Regions from separate parts of the Pseudarthrobacter sp. NIBRBAC000502770 genome, predicted to be linked through region 2. Evidence: riboswitches for the same ligand, from Rfam matches in the RefSeq annotation. Region 2 holds a riboswitch; the other holds the start of a gene.
The links. Region 2 has a riboswitch for glycine ahead of gcvP (aminomethyl-transferring glycine dehydrogenase). Riboswitches for the same ligand answer to the same signal wherever they lie in the genome.

Region 1 (7,601 bases), 430 kb from region 2:
CACCCAGACCATGGCAACACCGCCGGGCATCTTGAACTTCGATGCTTCATGCAGGTGCGGCCGGCGGCGGCGGAAGGCGATGTAGCTGGCCAGGATGATCGACCAGACAAAGACGAAGCAGACAGCTGAGACGGTGGTAACCATGTCGAAGGCCTTGCCCACGTCCTGGCCGGCATACATGAGGACGACGCCGGACAGCAGCAGCACGCAGGAGAGGAACAGTGCGTTCTGGGGCACCTTCCGCCGGGACAGTTTGCCAAAGACGTCGGGAGCGTCGCCTTCCTGGGCAAGGCCGAAGACCATGCGGGAGGTCGAGTAGATGCCGGAGTTCGCGGAGGACATCGCGGAGCTAAGCACCACGAGGTTGACGATGGTGGCTGCGGCGCCCAGGCCTGCCAGGGAGAACATGGCGATGAAGGGGCTGTGGCCGGCCCTGAACTCGGTCCAGGGGGTGACTGCCATCAGGATGATGAGGGCGCCTACGTAGAAGAGGAGCACGCGGATGGGGATGGAGTTGATGGCCTTGGGCAGGTTCCGCTCCGGGTTCTTGGCCTCGGCGGCGGTGGTGCCCACCAGTTCGATTCCCACGAAGGCGAAGACGGCGATCTGGAAGCCCGCCACGAAGCCCATGAACTCGTTCGGGAAGAATCCGCCGTGGCTCCACAGGTTGGTGAAGGTGGCAGGACCGGCGTCGGACTGGAAACCGGTGAAGATCATGAACAGGCCAACGATGATCAGCGCAGCAATGGCAATGATCTTGATGAGCGCGAACCAGAACTCCGTCTCGCCAAAGGCCTTGACGGTGGTGAGGTTCAGCAGGAGAAGGATGGCTACGGTGGCCAGGCCGGGGATCCACAGGGGCACCCCGGGCCACAGTTCCCGGGAGTAGCCGGCGATGGCGATGACATCGGCGATGCCGGTGATGACCCAGCAGAACCAGTAGGTCCAGCCCGTAAAGAAGCCGGCCCACGGGCCCAGCAGGTCTGCGGCGAAATCGCTGAAGGACTTGTAGTTGAGGTTGCTGAGCAGCAGTTCACCCATGGCACGCATGACGAAGAACAGCATGAAACCGATGATCATGTATACGAAGATCACCGAGGGGCCGGCTGCCGAGATGGTCTTGCCGGAACCCATGAACAGGCCAGTGCCGATTGCGCCGCCGATGGCGATCAGTTGGATGTGGCGGTTGCTGAGCTGCCGCTCCAGGTGCGGGGCTCCGCCGCCGGGGGACGTCGGGGAATGGGTCGTCATTGAGGAACTCCATCGTTCGAGCGGCACCCGGGGTGTCGCAAAGATTGGATTTCCTCCCCGCTCTGTCTTGGACCTGAGAGTTTCCACTCGCCGGGATGGCGTGCTTGCACCGTCGGTGAGCCAGGACAGGGCCTGGCTGCTTTCCAGAGTTGCCTCACCGCGGCGGTACGTGGGCCTGAGAGTTTCCTGGGGAGGGTTTGCTCCTACGGCGCCTGCTGAACGTACCGGCAGGGCTCTCCCGCCGCAGGTCAAAAGCGTTGATTGGTAAATCAGTGTTCAGTTATCGGAGTGCATCCGCTGCGGGCTTTCCAGCCGCACGGCGCATTTTTGGGCCTCCGGTAATCACAGCCGGCGACGGAGCGCCCAGCGCTCTTTGGGCCAGTTCCGCTGCCCGGCCGGATCACGGGGTTCAGTGTGGTGTCCGTCACGAACAAAAGTCAAGCCCGCCATGACAGCATCTGCCTAACGGTCCCGCCTGCGTGCTTCATGACGGACCGATTTGCTCCCCGGGGCCGCCATCCTGTAACTTGTGAGCCGAATCACCCACATTTCAATAAGCCTTTCGAGCTGTGGCGGGAGAGTTCTCCCGGCCATCACCGGGCAGGCGCCGTAGGAGCAAATCCTCCCCAGGAATCTCTCAGGCCCATGTACCGTCACGGCGAGGCGACTCTGGAAAGCAGTGCTGCTCCGGCGGCACTCACCGACGGTGCAAGCAGGCCTTTGCTGGGTTTGCGGAATCTCTCAGGTCCAATACAGAGCGGGGAGGGACCCGATCCATGCCGAGCCACTCGTGGCCGGCCAATCCTGGAGTTCCTCATGACGATTCAATCCCAACCGTCTGCCTTCGCGGACCGGCACATTGGTGCGCGCCGCCAGGCTGACGTCGACACCATGCTCAAGGCCGTTGGCTACGACAGCGTTGACGGTTTGGTGGACATCGCTGTCCCCAATTCGATCCGCCAGTCCAAGCCGCTCGCGCTCAAGGGCGCCCTGAGCGAGGTTGAGGTGCTTGCGGAACTGCGCAGGCTCGCCGCCAAGAACAAGACCGCTGTCCAGATGATCGGGCAGGGCTACTACGACACCGTCACGCCTGCAGTGATCCGCCGGAACGTGCTGGAAGCCCCGGCCTGGTACACCGCCTACACGCCGTACCAGCCCGAGATTTCCCAGGGCCGGCTCGAGGCGCTGCTGAACTTCCAGACCATGGTCCAGGATCTCGTGGGCCTGCCCATCGCCAACGCCTCGCTGCTGGATGAAGCCACCGCCGTGGCCGAAGCCGTGCTGATGATGCGCCGCGCCAACAAGAACAAGGACGCCCGCGACGGCAAGACCGTCCTGGACGCCGACGTGCTGCCGCAGACCATCGCCATCGTCAAAGGCCGCGCCGAGGCGCTCGGCTTCGAGGTTGAGGTCGCCGACCTGTCCAACGGCCTGCCCGACGGCGACATCAACGGCATCGTGCTCCAGCAGCCCGGCGCCTCCGGCCGCGTCTTCAACCACGCAGGCGTCATCGCCGAGGCCAAGGAACGCGGCGCACTGGTTACCGTCGCTGCCGACCTGCTGGCACTGACCCTGATCACGCCTCCGGGCGAGCAGGGCGCCGACATCGCCGTCGGCTCCACCCAGCGTTTCGGTGTGCCGCTGTTCTTCGGCGGCCCGCACGCCGCCTACATGGCCGTGGCCAAGGGCCTGGAGCGTTCCATGCCCGGCCGCCTGGTGGGCGTCTCCAAGGACGACGCCGGCCTCCCGGCCTACCGCCTGGCGCTGCAGACGCGCGAGCAGCACATCCGCCGCGAAAAGGCCACGTCCAACATCTGCACCGCGCAGGCCCTGCTGGCCATCGTGTCCTCCTTCTACGCCGTCTACCACGGCCCGGACGGACTGAAGGCCATCGCCGAGCGCGTCCACAACAACTCCCGCGCCCTGGCCACCACCCTCAAGGTCGCAGGCCGGGAACTGGCCACTGAGACGTTCTTCGACACGGTCACTGTCTCCGTTCCCGGCAAGGCCGCCAAGGTCATCACCGCTGCTGAAGCACGCGGGATCAACCTGCGGCATATTGATGCCGACACCATCGGCGTGTCCGTGGATGAAACCACGACGCCGGAAATCCTGTCCGCGATCGCCGTCGCCTTCGGTGCCGGCCCCGTGGTGGACGCCGAGGGCTTCGAACTGCCCGCAGAGGTGCTCCGCACCTCCGAGTACATGCAGCACCCGGTGTTCAACACCCACCGGTCCGAAACCCAGCTCCTGCGCTACATCCGCAAGCTCTCTGACCGGGACCTCGCGCTGGACCGCACCATGATCCCGCTGGGCTCGTGCACCATGAAGCTGAATGCCACCGCCGAGATGGAAGCCATCTCCTGGCCGGAGTTCGCCTCCATCCACCCCTTCGCCCCGGACTCCCAGACCGAAGGCTGGCGTGAACTGATCAGTGGCCTGGAAGCCGACTTGGCGGAAATCACCGGCTACGACCAGGTGTCCCTCCAGCCCAACGCCGGGTCCCAGGGCGAGCTCGCCGGCCTGCTGGCCATCCGCGGCTACCACCGCGCGAACGGCGACACCCAGCGCAACGTCTGCCTGATCCCGGCCTCGGCCCACGGCACCAACGCCGCCTCCGCCGTCCTGGCCGGCATGAAGGTCGTCGTCGTTGCCACGGCCGCGGATGGAACGATTGACCACGAGGACCTGTACGCAAAGATCGAGGCGAACAAGGACGTCCTCTCGGCGATCATGATCACCTACCCATCCACCCACGGCGTCTACGATGCGGACGTGACCGAGATCTGCGAGGCCGTCCATGCTGCCGGCGGCCAGGTCTACGTTGACGGAGCCAACCTGAACGCCCTGGTCGGCCTGGCCCAGCCGGGCAAGTTCGGCGGGGATGTGTCCCACCTGAACCTGCACAAGACCTTCTGCATCCCGCACGGCGGCGGCGGACCCGGCGTCGGCCCCGTGGCAGCGAAGGCCCACCTGGCACCGTTCATGCCCGGCGACGCCAACAAGGCAGCGCATGAGGGAGGCCACGGCGTGGCCATCAGCGCCTCGAACTTCGGCTCCGCCGGAGTCCTCCCGATCTCCTGGGCCTACGTTAAGCTCATGGGCGGGGAAGGCCTGACCGAGGCCACCAAGGCAGCATTGCTCGCTGCGAACTACGTCGCCGTGCGCCTGAACGACTACTTCCCGGTCCTCTACACCGGCGAAGGTGGCCTCGTGGCGCACGAATGCATCCTGGACCTGCGCGAACTCACGGCCAAGACCGGCGTCACCGCCGAGGATGTGGCCAAGCGCCTCATCGACTACGGTTTCCACGCCCCCACCCTGGCGTTCCCGGTGGCCGGCACGCTGATGGTGGAGCCCACCGAGTCCGAGGACCTGGCCGAGATCGACCGCTTCATCGAGGCCATGATCACCATCCGCAAGGAAATTGACCAGGTGGCCAACGGCGACTTCTCTGTCCAGGACTCCCCGCTGCGCAACGCACCCCACACCGCGTCCGCCGTCGTGAACTCCGAATGGACCCGGCAGTACAGCCGCGAACAGGCTGTCTTCCCCGTCCACCACCTCAAGCAGGACAAGTACTTCCCGCCGGTGGGCCGGATCGACGGCGCCGGTGGAGACCGGAACCTGATCTGCTCCTGCCCGCCGCTGTCCGAGTTCGAAAACTAAGGATCCCCCAATGACTGAGAACTACACGGCTCTCTACGAAGAGCACAAGAACCTGGGCGCTTCCTTCACCGACTTCGGCGGCTGGCAGATGCCGCTCAAGTACAGCTCCGAACTGGCCGAGCACCACGCCGTCCGCAAAGCTGCGGGCCTGTTCGATCTCTCCCACATGGGCGAAGTCTGGGTCACCGGCCCCGAAGCCGGCGCCTTCCTGGATTACGCCCTGGTGGGCAAGTTGTCCGCCATCGCGGATGGCAAGGCCAAGTACTCGCTGATCTGCAACGAGGACGGCGGCATCATCGACGACCTCATCACTTACCGTTTCGGCGACGAAAAATACCTGGTGGTCCCCAACGCCGGCAACGCCCCCACCGTGGCGGCAGCCCTCGCCGAACGGGCAGTTAACTTCGACGTCAAGGTGGAGGACGCTTCGTCGGCCACCTCCCTCGTCGCAGTCCAGGGACCCAACGCCGAGGCCATCCTGCTCAAGCTCACGGATGAATCCCAGCACGCCCTGGTCACCGGCCTGAAGTACTACGCGTTCAACGAGCTGACCATCGCCGGCCACAATGTCATCCTGGCCCGGACGGGCTACACCGGCGAGGACGGCTTCGAACTGTTCATTCCGAACGCCGACGCCGCGAACCTGTGGGCCAAGGTGGCCGAAGCCGGCGAAGAGTTTGGCATCATCCCGTGCGGTCTTGCGTCCCGCGACTCACTCCGCCTCGAGGCCGGCATGCCGCTCTATGGCAATGAGCTGTCCCTGGAACGTTCACCGTTCGACGCCGGCCTGGGCCCCGTCGTGGCGCTCAAGTCCAAGGAAGGCGACTTCGTGGGCCGCTCCGCCCTGGAAGCTGCGAAGGAAGCCGGTTCCAAGCGGAAGCTCGTGGGCCTGAAGGGCCTCGGCCGCCGCGCCGGCCGTGGCGGCTACCCGGTCCTCAAGGACGGCAACGTGGTGGGCGAGGTGACCTCCGGCCAGCCCAGCCCCACCCTCGGCTACCCTGTAGCACTGGCCTACGTCGACGTCGAGCACGCCGGGCTGGGCACCCCCCTGGACGTGGACCTGCGCGGCAAGGCCGAGCCCTTCGAGGTTGTCGCCCTGCCGTTCTACAAGCGCCAAAAGTAGCTTCGCGCTTCCCCACTCTTGAACCCCAAACTTAAGGAAAAACACCATGGCTAAAGTTGCCGCCGAACTGAAGTATTCCGCCGAGCACGAATGGATCGCCGCTGACGGCTCCGGCCCGTCCGTGGTTGGCGTGTCCGCTGTCGCCGCCGAAGCACTGGGCGACATCGTCTACGTTGACCTGCCCGAGGTTGGCTCCACCGTGACGGCCGGCGAGACCTGTGGCGAGATCGAGTCCACCAAGTCCGTCTCGGACCTGTACTCCCCCGTCACGGGCGAGGTCACGGAAGTCAACGACGACGTCGTCAGCGACCCTGCCGTGATCAACAACGATCCGTACGGCGCCGGCTGGCTCTTCAAGGTCACCGTCACCGAAGAGGGCCCGCTGCTGTCCGCAGAGGAATACGCCGAAGCGAACGGCGGCGAACTGTGAGTGCCCCCGCTGACACCGCAGTGTTCGAGCAGGTAGTCTCCCCCAGCCTCAACGCGGACCTGTCCGCGTTGGACCCCGAAATCGCCGCCAAGATCGACGACGAATTGGGCCGCCAGCGTGAGGGCCTGGAAATGATCGCCTCGGAGAACCACACCGCCGTGGCCGTGATGCAGGCGCAGGGCTCCGTCCTGACCAACAAGTACGCCGAAGGCTACCCGGGCAAGCGCTACTACGGTGGCTGCGAGCACGTGGACGTCACCGAGCAGCTCGCCATCGACCGGGTCAAGGCGCTCTTCGGCGCCGGGTTCGCCAACGTGCAGCCGCACTCCGGCGCCCAGGCCAACGCCTCGGTGATGCACGCGCTGATCAAGCCCGGCGACACCATCATGGGCCTGAACCTGGCCCACGGCGGCCATCTGACCCACGGCATGCGGATCAACTTTTCCGGCAAGCTCTACAACGTGGTCCCATACCAGGTCCGCGAAGACACCCACACGATCGACATGGCAGAAGTGGAACGGCTGGCGCTGGAAACGAAGCCGCAGCTCATCGTTGCCGGCTGGTCGGCTTACGCCCGCCAGCTGGACTTCGCGGAGTTCCGCCGCATCGCCGACCTTGTGGGCGCCTACCTCATGGTGGACATGGCGCACTTCGCCGGCCTCGTGGCAGCCGGACTGCACCCCAGCCCGGTGCCGCACGCCCACGTAGTAACGTCCACCACGCACAAGACCCTCGCCGGTCCGCGCGGCGGCATCATCCTCTCCAACGACGCCGACATCGCCAAGAAGATCAACTCGGCTGTCTTCCCCGGCCAGCAGGGCGGCCCCCTGGAGCACGTCATTGCCGGCAAGGCCGTGGCGTTCAAGATCGCAGCGTCCCCCGAGTTCAAGGAGAGGCAGGAACGCGTCCTGCTCGGCGCATCCATCCTCGCCGAGCGCCTGGTCCAGCCGGACGTCACCGCAAAGGGCATCAGCGTGGTGTCCGGCGGGACGGACGTTCACCTGGTCCTGGTGGACCTGCGCAACTGCGAACTCGACGGCCAGCAGGCGGAAGACCGCCTCGCCGCGATCGACATCACGGTCAACCGCAACGCCGTCCCGTTCGATCCGCGTCCGCCGATGGTGACAT
Region 2 (7,601 bases):
CTGGTCCGCCACCGCTCGCAGGTCGCCCGCGAAAAGGACGGCCTGAAGTACTGCCGCGACTGCGAAGGCTAGAATCCCATCCTGGTTTCCCGGCGCCGGCCACCTCACCCGAGGTGGCCGGCGCTTCTTTGTCCCCGGACGCCGTCGTTATCAAAATGGACCTCGTTTCCGCCCGCCAACGCTCCTACGCTGGAAGCATCCAATAGCCCTTATTTTGGGTGGCACCACAATGAAAAAGTTCTCCATCTGGCTCGCGGCCATCCTGCTGGCGGTCGGGCTGGGAATCGTCGTCGAGGGGCCCGCCTCCGCGGCTCCCTACTGCGGACTCACATGGGGTTCGCTGATCAAGTCGGACGGCGCCACGGGCCGCGTGCCCGTGACGAACGTCCGGACCGGGCAGCACTATTGCTTTGACCGGCTGGTGGTTGACCTGGGCGGCGCGCCGGCCCCCGGCTACACCGTGCGCTACGTCCCGCAGGTCATCCAGGACGGCTCGGGCGCAATCGTGCCCACCCGGGGCGGCGCCCGGCTGCAGGTCGTCGTCAAAGCGCCTGCCTACGACGCCAACGGCCAGCCCACCTACACACCCGCCGACAAGGCCGGGCTCTCCGACGTTTCCGGATACCAGACCTTCCGCCAGGTGGTCTGGGCCGGAAGCTTCGAGGGCCAGTCCACCATCGGCGTGGGCGTCCGTGCCCGCCTCCCGTTCCGGGTGTTCGCCCTTGACGGTCCGGGCGCCGGCTCCCGCCTGGTCATCGACGTGGCGCACTACTGGTGAGCCGTCCGTCGCCGCCACACCGAAAAGGTGCCGGGCCCCGGTGGGGGCGCGGCACCTTTTGGGTTGGAAGTTATTCCGGAACCACCAGTGCGGGGGTGTCCTGCTTGAGGGTTTCGCCGCGGAAGAAGCCCGGGTGCGTACGGGACATGACCAGCATGACCACGGCGCCCAGGGCCAGGATGCCGACGCCCAGGATGAATACCAGGCCTATGCCAAACACCTCTGAACCGCTGCCAAACTCAGGTGCCAGGCTGTCCATGGCGGTCTGGACGAATACTACGAACAGCCCCACGCCGCCCATCACCGGGCACACCAGCCGCAGCACGAAGTGCCGCATGCTGTTGAACAGGCTGTGGCGGAAGTACCACGTGCAGGCCAAGGCGGTGAGCCCGTAATAGAAGCAGATCATCAGGCCCAGGGCCAGGATGGTGTCGTTCAGGACGTTCTCGCTGACCACATGCATGACTGCGTAGAACCCCGCAGACATGACGCCGGCGGCGATGGTGGCGAAGCCCGGCGTGGAGAACTTGCTGCTGATGCGGCTGAAGGGTGCCGGCAGCGCGCCGTAGTGTGCCATGGCCAGCAGGCTGCGCGAGGGCGACATGAAGGTTGACTGCAGGGACGCGGCGGAGCTGGACAGCACGGCCAGGGACATCAGGATGGCGAACGGGCCCATGATGGGGGAGGCCAGCGCCGTGAAGATGTTCTCGTGGTTCTCGGCGTTGTTCAACCCGTTCCCGGTATCGCCGACGCCGGCGAACATCATGGTGGCGATGCTGACCAGCAGGTAGATGGCAAGGACGATGACGGCGGTCAGGGTACCGGCCACGCCGGCGGTCTTCTTGCCGTTGGCTGTTTCCTCGTTGACCGTCAGGCAGACATCCCAGCCCCAGTACACGAAAATTGAGAGGGAGATGCCGGCGGCGATCTGTCCGAACGTCTCGATCTTGGTGACGTCGAACCAGTCCCAGCTGAACGGGATTGCTGTTTCCGAGGTGGACCAGTTGGCGAAGGCCATGGCCACGAACAGGCCCAGCACCAGCAGCTGGAAGCCCACCAGGCTGTATTGCACCAGCTTGGTGGTGTGCAGGCCGCGGTAGCTGACCCAGACGGCCAGCGCCACGAAGACAAAGCAGGTGATGACGTTCAACGCCTTGTTGTCCGCGAGGTCCGCCAGTTCGGGGGAGCCGGTGAGCTGGGAGAGGAAAAGGTAGAAGAAGTCGACGGCGACGCCGGCCAGGTTGGACAGCACGATGATGTTGGCGGCGAGCAGGCCCCACCCGCCCATCCAGCCGATCCACGGACCGAAGGCCTTGGTCACCCAGGTGAAAGTGGTGCCGCTGTCCGGGGAGTCGGCGTTGAGCTCCCGGTAGGCGAGCGAGACCAGGATCATGGGGATGAACCCAATGAGGAAAATGACGGGCAGCTGCAGGCCGGCTTCATTGACGGTGGGTCCAAGTGCGCTGGTGAGGGTGTAGGCGGGGGCAATGGTGGAAATACCCAGGACGACGACGGCCAGGAGCCCGAGCTGGCCGCCCTTGAGTCCCTTGGCGCTGACGCCGTCCGCGGAGGGCGCGTGCGCGTGCGGGCCGGGTTTGGCAGTACTGGTGCGGATTGTCTCTGTCATGGCACCACTTTCTGGAAGGCTGTGAGACGGAGGTCACTATATGAATGGCGTTCATTTAGTATGGGGGTGCCCCGCCTGTGATGCAAGACGCAATATGAATCACATTCGTTTATGACTGGTTTCCGAAATTAGTAAGCTCACTGAGAAATTGCCTTTTGCCCTGCCGCCGCGCCGTTCGGGGCTGGTAGCGTCTGCCGTACTGGACCAATTGAGGAGGATGCATGAAAGCTTCACCGACACTGACCAACAACCTGCAGGCCGTCCTGGCGGACCTGATCGAGCTCCATGTTCAGGGCAAGCAGGCGCACTGGAACATCGTGGGCACCAACTTCCGCGACCTTCATCTGCAGCTTGACGAGATTGTGGACGCTGCCCGCCAGTTCGCCGACGACACCGCCGAGCGCATGCGCGCCCTGCACGCGCTTCCCGACGGCCGCAGCGCCACCGTTGCCGAGACCACCAGCCTGGCCCAGTTCCCGGAAGGGCTGATCAGCACCGCGGATGCCATCGAGCGGATCGTCGCTGCCATGGAGGCAGCCGTGGGCACCATGCGCAAGGTCCATGACGAAGTGGATGAGGAAGACCCCACCTCCGCGGACCTCCTGCACGAGTTCATCGCGCGGCTGGAGCAGTTCGCCTGGATGGTGCAGGCGGAAAACATGAAGCCCACCGCCAAGGTCACCGCGGCCGACTCCAAGTAGCGGGCAGTCCACACGGGCGTCCGGCACCGGCGGATCCCGCCGCGCCGGACGCCTGGCTGTTGTCCGGGCAATACTGCGGATGTTCCGCTAAGCCGCTTTGGGCACTTCCCGGAGGACGACGGCGGCGAGCACTGCCGCCGTCGCCATGAGGACCAGCCCAATTGCCGCCGTAACGTGCACGCCGGAATCGAAGGCGGCCGCCGCAGCGTCCTTGAGGGCTCCGGCGAGCGGTGCCGGCACCAGGTTGGCTGCGTCCACCGCACCGGCCAGCGTTTCCCTGGCGTTGTGCAGCGAGGTTCCGGGCAGCATGGCCTCCAGCCCCGCCGGCAGCCGGAGGTTCTGCTGGTAGGACGCGGTCAGGATGGAGCCCAGCACCGCAGTCCCCAGCAGCGATCCCACCTCGTAGCCCGTCTCGGAAATCGCTGCCGCAGCGCCGGATTTCGCCGGCGGGGCCGAGCCGAGGATGAGGTCGTTCGAGATGGTTTCCGCCGTGCCTACGCCCAGCGCCAGGACCAGCAATGCTGCCAGCAGCAGGGGCGGGCCCCCGCCGTCGTTACCGAAGGCCACCATGCTGTAGCCCACGGCACTGAAGGACAGGCCCGCGGCCACGACGTACCCCGGACGCACCTTCCGGACCAGCGGGACCACCACCAGCCCTGCCGTCACTGTGGCTGCCAGGGCCGGGAGCATGGCAATGCCCGCCGCCGACGGTGTCATCCCCTCCAGGAGTTGGAGGTGCTGGGCAAGGAAAAGGATGAACCCGTTGAAGGAAAACAGGGCCAAAACGTTGGCGCTGATGGCCATGCTGAACACCCTGTTGCGGAATAGTGACATGTCCAGCAGCGGGTGCTCCAGCCGGTGCTGGCGCCGCACGAACACAATGCCCATGGCCAGGCCGAAGGCTATGCTTCCCAGCCCGGCCGGCCCCGGACCTTCGGTGGCTACTGACTTTACGCCGTAGACCGCGGGCACCATGACCAGCATGGATAGCAGGACGCTGGGAATGTCCGCTCTTCCCGGCGCGGGATCCCTGGACTCCGGAATGAAGGCCGGCCCCAGCGCCAGCAGGGGCAGCATGAGTGGCACGGCCACCAGGAACACGGCACCCCACCAGAAGTGCTCCACCAGCCATCCACCGAGGATGGGGCCCAGGGCGGCGCCGCCGGAGAATCCGGCAGCCCAGATGGCAATGGCCATCCGCCGGCGGTTGGGCTCCGGGAAAATGTTCCGGATCAGCGACAAGGTGGACGGCATCAGCATGGCGCCGAAGAACCCGAGCGCCGCGCGGCCGGCGATCAGCCACTCCGGGGTGGGCGCGAATGCCGTGGCGGCGGACAGCCCTGCGAAGCCCAGGCTGCCGACGACCAGCAGCCGCCGCCGCCCAATCCGGTCGCCGAGGCTTCCCATTGATACCAGCAGCCCTGCCAGGACCAGTGGATAGGCGTCCACGATCCACAGCAGCTGCAGGCCCGTCGGTTCCAGGGCGCGGGCGATGGCGGGCAGGGCGAAGGTCAGGGCGGTATTGTCCACTGCCACCAGCAGCACGGGAAACATCAGCAGCCCCAACGCGAGCCAATCCCGCCACGGTGGCCGCATGGCGGAGCTGTCCCTTTGTAAGGAGGCCGGGCGAATGGAGGTCGTCATGTAATAACTGTACCGTCTGGACGGTATAGTTTGAAACCGAAGCATTCCTTCTTCCCTGCCGGTGGAGGGCATGATGGAAGGCATGCCCCGAAAGCCTGTAGCCCGTGATGCGGTCCTTGACGCCTTCGAGTCCCTGCTGATCGAAGTGGGGGAGCGCGCTGCAACCCTCGACGCCGTAGCCCGTAAGGCCGGGGTGTCCAAAGGTGGCCTCCTCTACCACTTTCCCAACAAGGAAGCGCTCATCGCCGTGCTGCTGGACCGCCTTGAGGGGTTGGCCAAGGCGGATGCCGACGCGATGGCTTCGGCCAGCGAAGGTGCCGCCGCGTATTTCATCCGTTCCTCTGTCTGGGCGGATACTCCTCTGGACCGGGTCATTGTGGCCGCCACGCGGCTTGCCGAGGTGGCGCATGAGGAGACCCGCCGCCGGTTCGCCGCCATCCAGCAGCGGTGGCTGGACGAGATTGCTGCGGATGTGGGGCCCGGCCTGGCCAGGGCTGTCCTGTATATGGGTGACGGTTTGTACTTCAATGCCATGCTTTCCGTGGGCCCTGCGCCGGAAGGCGGAGCAGCCGCTGACGTGGAGGAACTCCTGGCCGCGTTGGAACGGCTCCGCAGGTAGTTTTCCATTTGCCGGAGGGCTTCTGGCGTAGGACAATGGAGAGTTGTGAGGGCTGTCACCGGCCGTCATGATCCAACAAATGAATAGCCTTTGATCTGCGGCGGGAGAGTTCTGCCGGAAGTACAGGCAGGCGCCGTAGGAGCAAATCCTCCCCAGGAATCTCGCAGGCCCCTGTACCGCCGCGGCGAGGCACCTCTGGAAAGCAGCAGGCAGTTGTCCGGCCTCCCTTGGGGGAAGCGGAACGGCTGTTGTGCTCACCGACGGTGCAAGCGGTTCCTGCGCAGGCAGGCGACGCGGAAACTCTCAGGTCCAATACAGAGCGGGGAGGGACCCGAATAGCTGTGGCGTACCCTGCGCCGCCTGAATAAATGGAGTTCCTTCGTGTCGGTTACCCCAGCCTCCACCACCTTCGTAGACCGCCACATTGGCGCACGCCGCCAGGACGACGTCGACACCATGCTCAAAGCCGTGGGCTACGGCACGGTCGATTCCCTGGTGGACACCGCCGTGCCCAAGGTCATCCGCCAGGACACGGCCCTCCGCCTGCAGGATGCCCTCAGTGAGGTTGAGGTGCTTGCTGAATTGCGCCGGCTGGCCGCCAAGAACAAGACCGCGGTCCAGATGATTGGCCAGGGCTACTACGACACCATCACCCCTGCCGTGATCCGCCGGAACATCCTCGAGGCCCCGGCCTGGTACACCGCCTACACCCCGTACCAGCCCGAAATTTCCCAGGGCCGGCTTGAGGCACTCCTGAACTTCCAGACCATGGTCCAGGACCTGGTGGGCCTGCCCATCGCCAACGCCTCCCTGCTCGATGAAGCCACCGCCGTGGCCGAAGCGGTGCTGCTCATGCGCCGCGCCAACAAGACCAAAGACGCCCACGACGGCAAGACCGTCCTGGACATTGACGTGCTGCCGCAGACCATTGCCATCGTCAAGGGCCGCGCCGAGGCGCTCGGCTTCGAGGTTGAGGTTGCCGACCTGTCCAAGGGCCTCCCTGAAGGTGCGATCAACGGGATCGTGCTCCAGCAGCCCGGCGCCTCAGGCCGGGTCTGGGATCAGTCCGCCACCATTGCGGCGGCGAAGGACCGCGGTGCGCTGGTTACCGTGGCCGCGGACCTGCTGGCCCTGACCCTGATAACGCCTCCGGGCGAGCAGGGCGCCGACATCGCCGTCGGCTCCACGCAGCGTTTCGGGGTGCCGCTGTTCTTCGGCGGGCCGCACGCCGCCTACATGGCCGTCCGCAAGGGCCTGGAGCGTTCGTTGCCCGGCCGCCTGGTGGGCGTGTCCAAGGACGACGCAGGGATGCCCGCGTACCGCCTCGCGCTGCAGACGCGCGAGCAGCACATCCGCCGCGAAAAGGCCACGTCCAACATCTGCACCGCGCAGGCCCTTCTGGCCATCGTCTCCTCCACGTACGCCGTCTACCACGGCCCCGACGGGCTGAAGGCGATCGCGGAAACCGCCCACGGCCACGCGCGAACACTGGCGGCCTCGCTGGCGGGTGCCGGCGTGGAGGTGCTGCACACGAGCTTTTTCGACACCCTGACGGTCCGGGTCCCGGGACGCGCTGCCGCGATTGTCGCCGCCGCCGAAGCACGCGGGATCAACCTGCGGCATATTGATGCCGACACCGTGGGCATTTCCCTGGATGAAACCACGACGCCGGCCATCGTCGCCGAGGTTGCCGACGTCTTTGGCGCCACCGTTGCCGGGATCCGCGGCGAGGGCCAGGGCTTTGGGCTGGAGGCCGCCGTGGAGCGTTCCACCGACTACCTGCAGCACCCGGTCTTCAACACGTACCGGTCCGAAACCCAGCTCCTGCGCTACATCCGGAAGCTGTCGGACCGGGACCTGGCGCTGGACCGCACCATGATCCCGCTGGGCTCGTGCACCATGAAGCTGAACGCCACCGCCGAGATGGAAGCCATCTCCTGGCCGGAGTTTGCCTCCATCCACCCCTTCGCCCCGGACTCCCAGACCGAAGGCTGGCGCGAACTCATCGCGGACCTGGAAGCCGACTTGGCGGAAATCACCGGGTATGACCAGGTGTCCATCCAGCCCAACGCGGGCTCCCAGGGCGAACTGGCCGGGCTGCTGGCTATCCGCGGGTACCACCACTCCCGCGGCGAGCAGCAGCGCAACGTCTGCCTGATCCCGGCCTCGGCCCATGGCACCAACGCTGCCTCCGCCGTCCTGGCCGGCATGAAGGTCGTAGTGGTTGCCACC

Region 1: linked by a shared signal. The riboswitch ahead of cycA (D-serine/D-alanine/glycine transporter) and the one ahead of gcvP (aminomethyl-transferring glycine dehydrogenase) in region 2 are both predicted to bind glycine.

What each region holds. Positions count from the first base shown of each region.
Region 1 covers NZ_CP041198.1:4,218,856-4,226,456, reverse strand. The annotation lists gene cycA (D-serine/D-alanine/glycine transporter) at 1-1,251, opposite strand, end outside; glycine riboswitch at 1,405-1,502, opposite strand; glycine riboswitch at 1,815-1,914, shown strand; gene gcvP (aminomethyl-transferring glycine dehydrogenase) at 2,068-4,920, shown strand; gene gcvT (glycine cleavage system aminomethyltransferase GcvT) at 4,931-6,043, shown strand; gene gcvH (glycine cleavage system protein GcvH) at 6,090-6,473, shown strand; gene glyA (serine hydroxymethyltransferase) at 6,470-7,601, shown strand, end outside.
Region 2 covers NZ_CP041198.1:242,871-250,471, forward strand. The annotation lists gene NIBR502770_RS01520 (DUF4193 domain-containing protein) at 1-72, shown strand, start outside; gene NIBR502770_RS01525 (hypothetical protein) at 230-778, shown strand; gene NIBR502770_RS01530 (APC family permease) at 849-2,405, opposite strand; gene NIBR502770_RS01535 (Dps family protein) at 2,627-3,106, shown strand; gene NIBR502770_RS01540 (MFS transporter) at 3,194-4,750, opposite strand; gene NIBR502770_RS01545 (TetR/AcrR family transcriptional regulator) at 4,833-5,369, shown strand; glycine riboswitch at 5,461-5,558, shown strand; gene gcvP (aminomethyl-transferring glycine dehydrogenase) at 5,751-7,601, shown strand, end outside.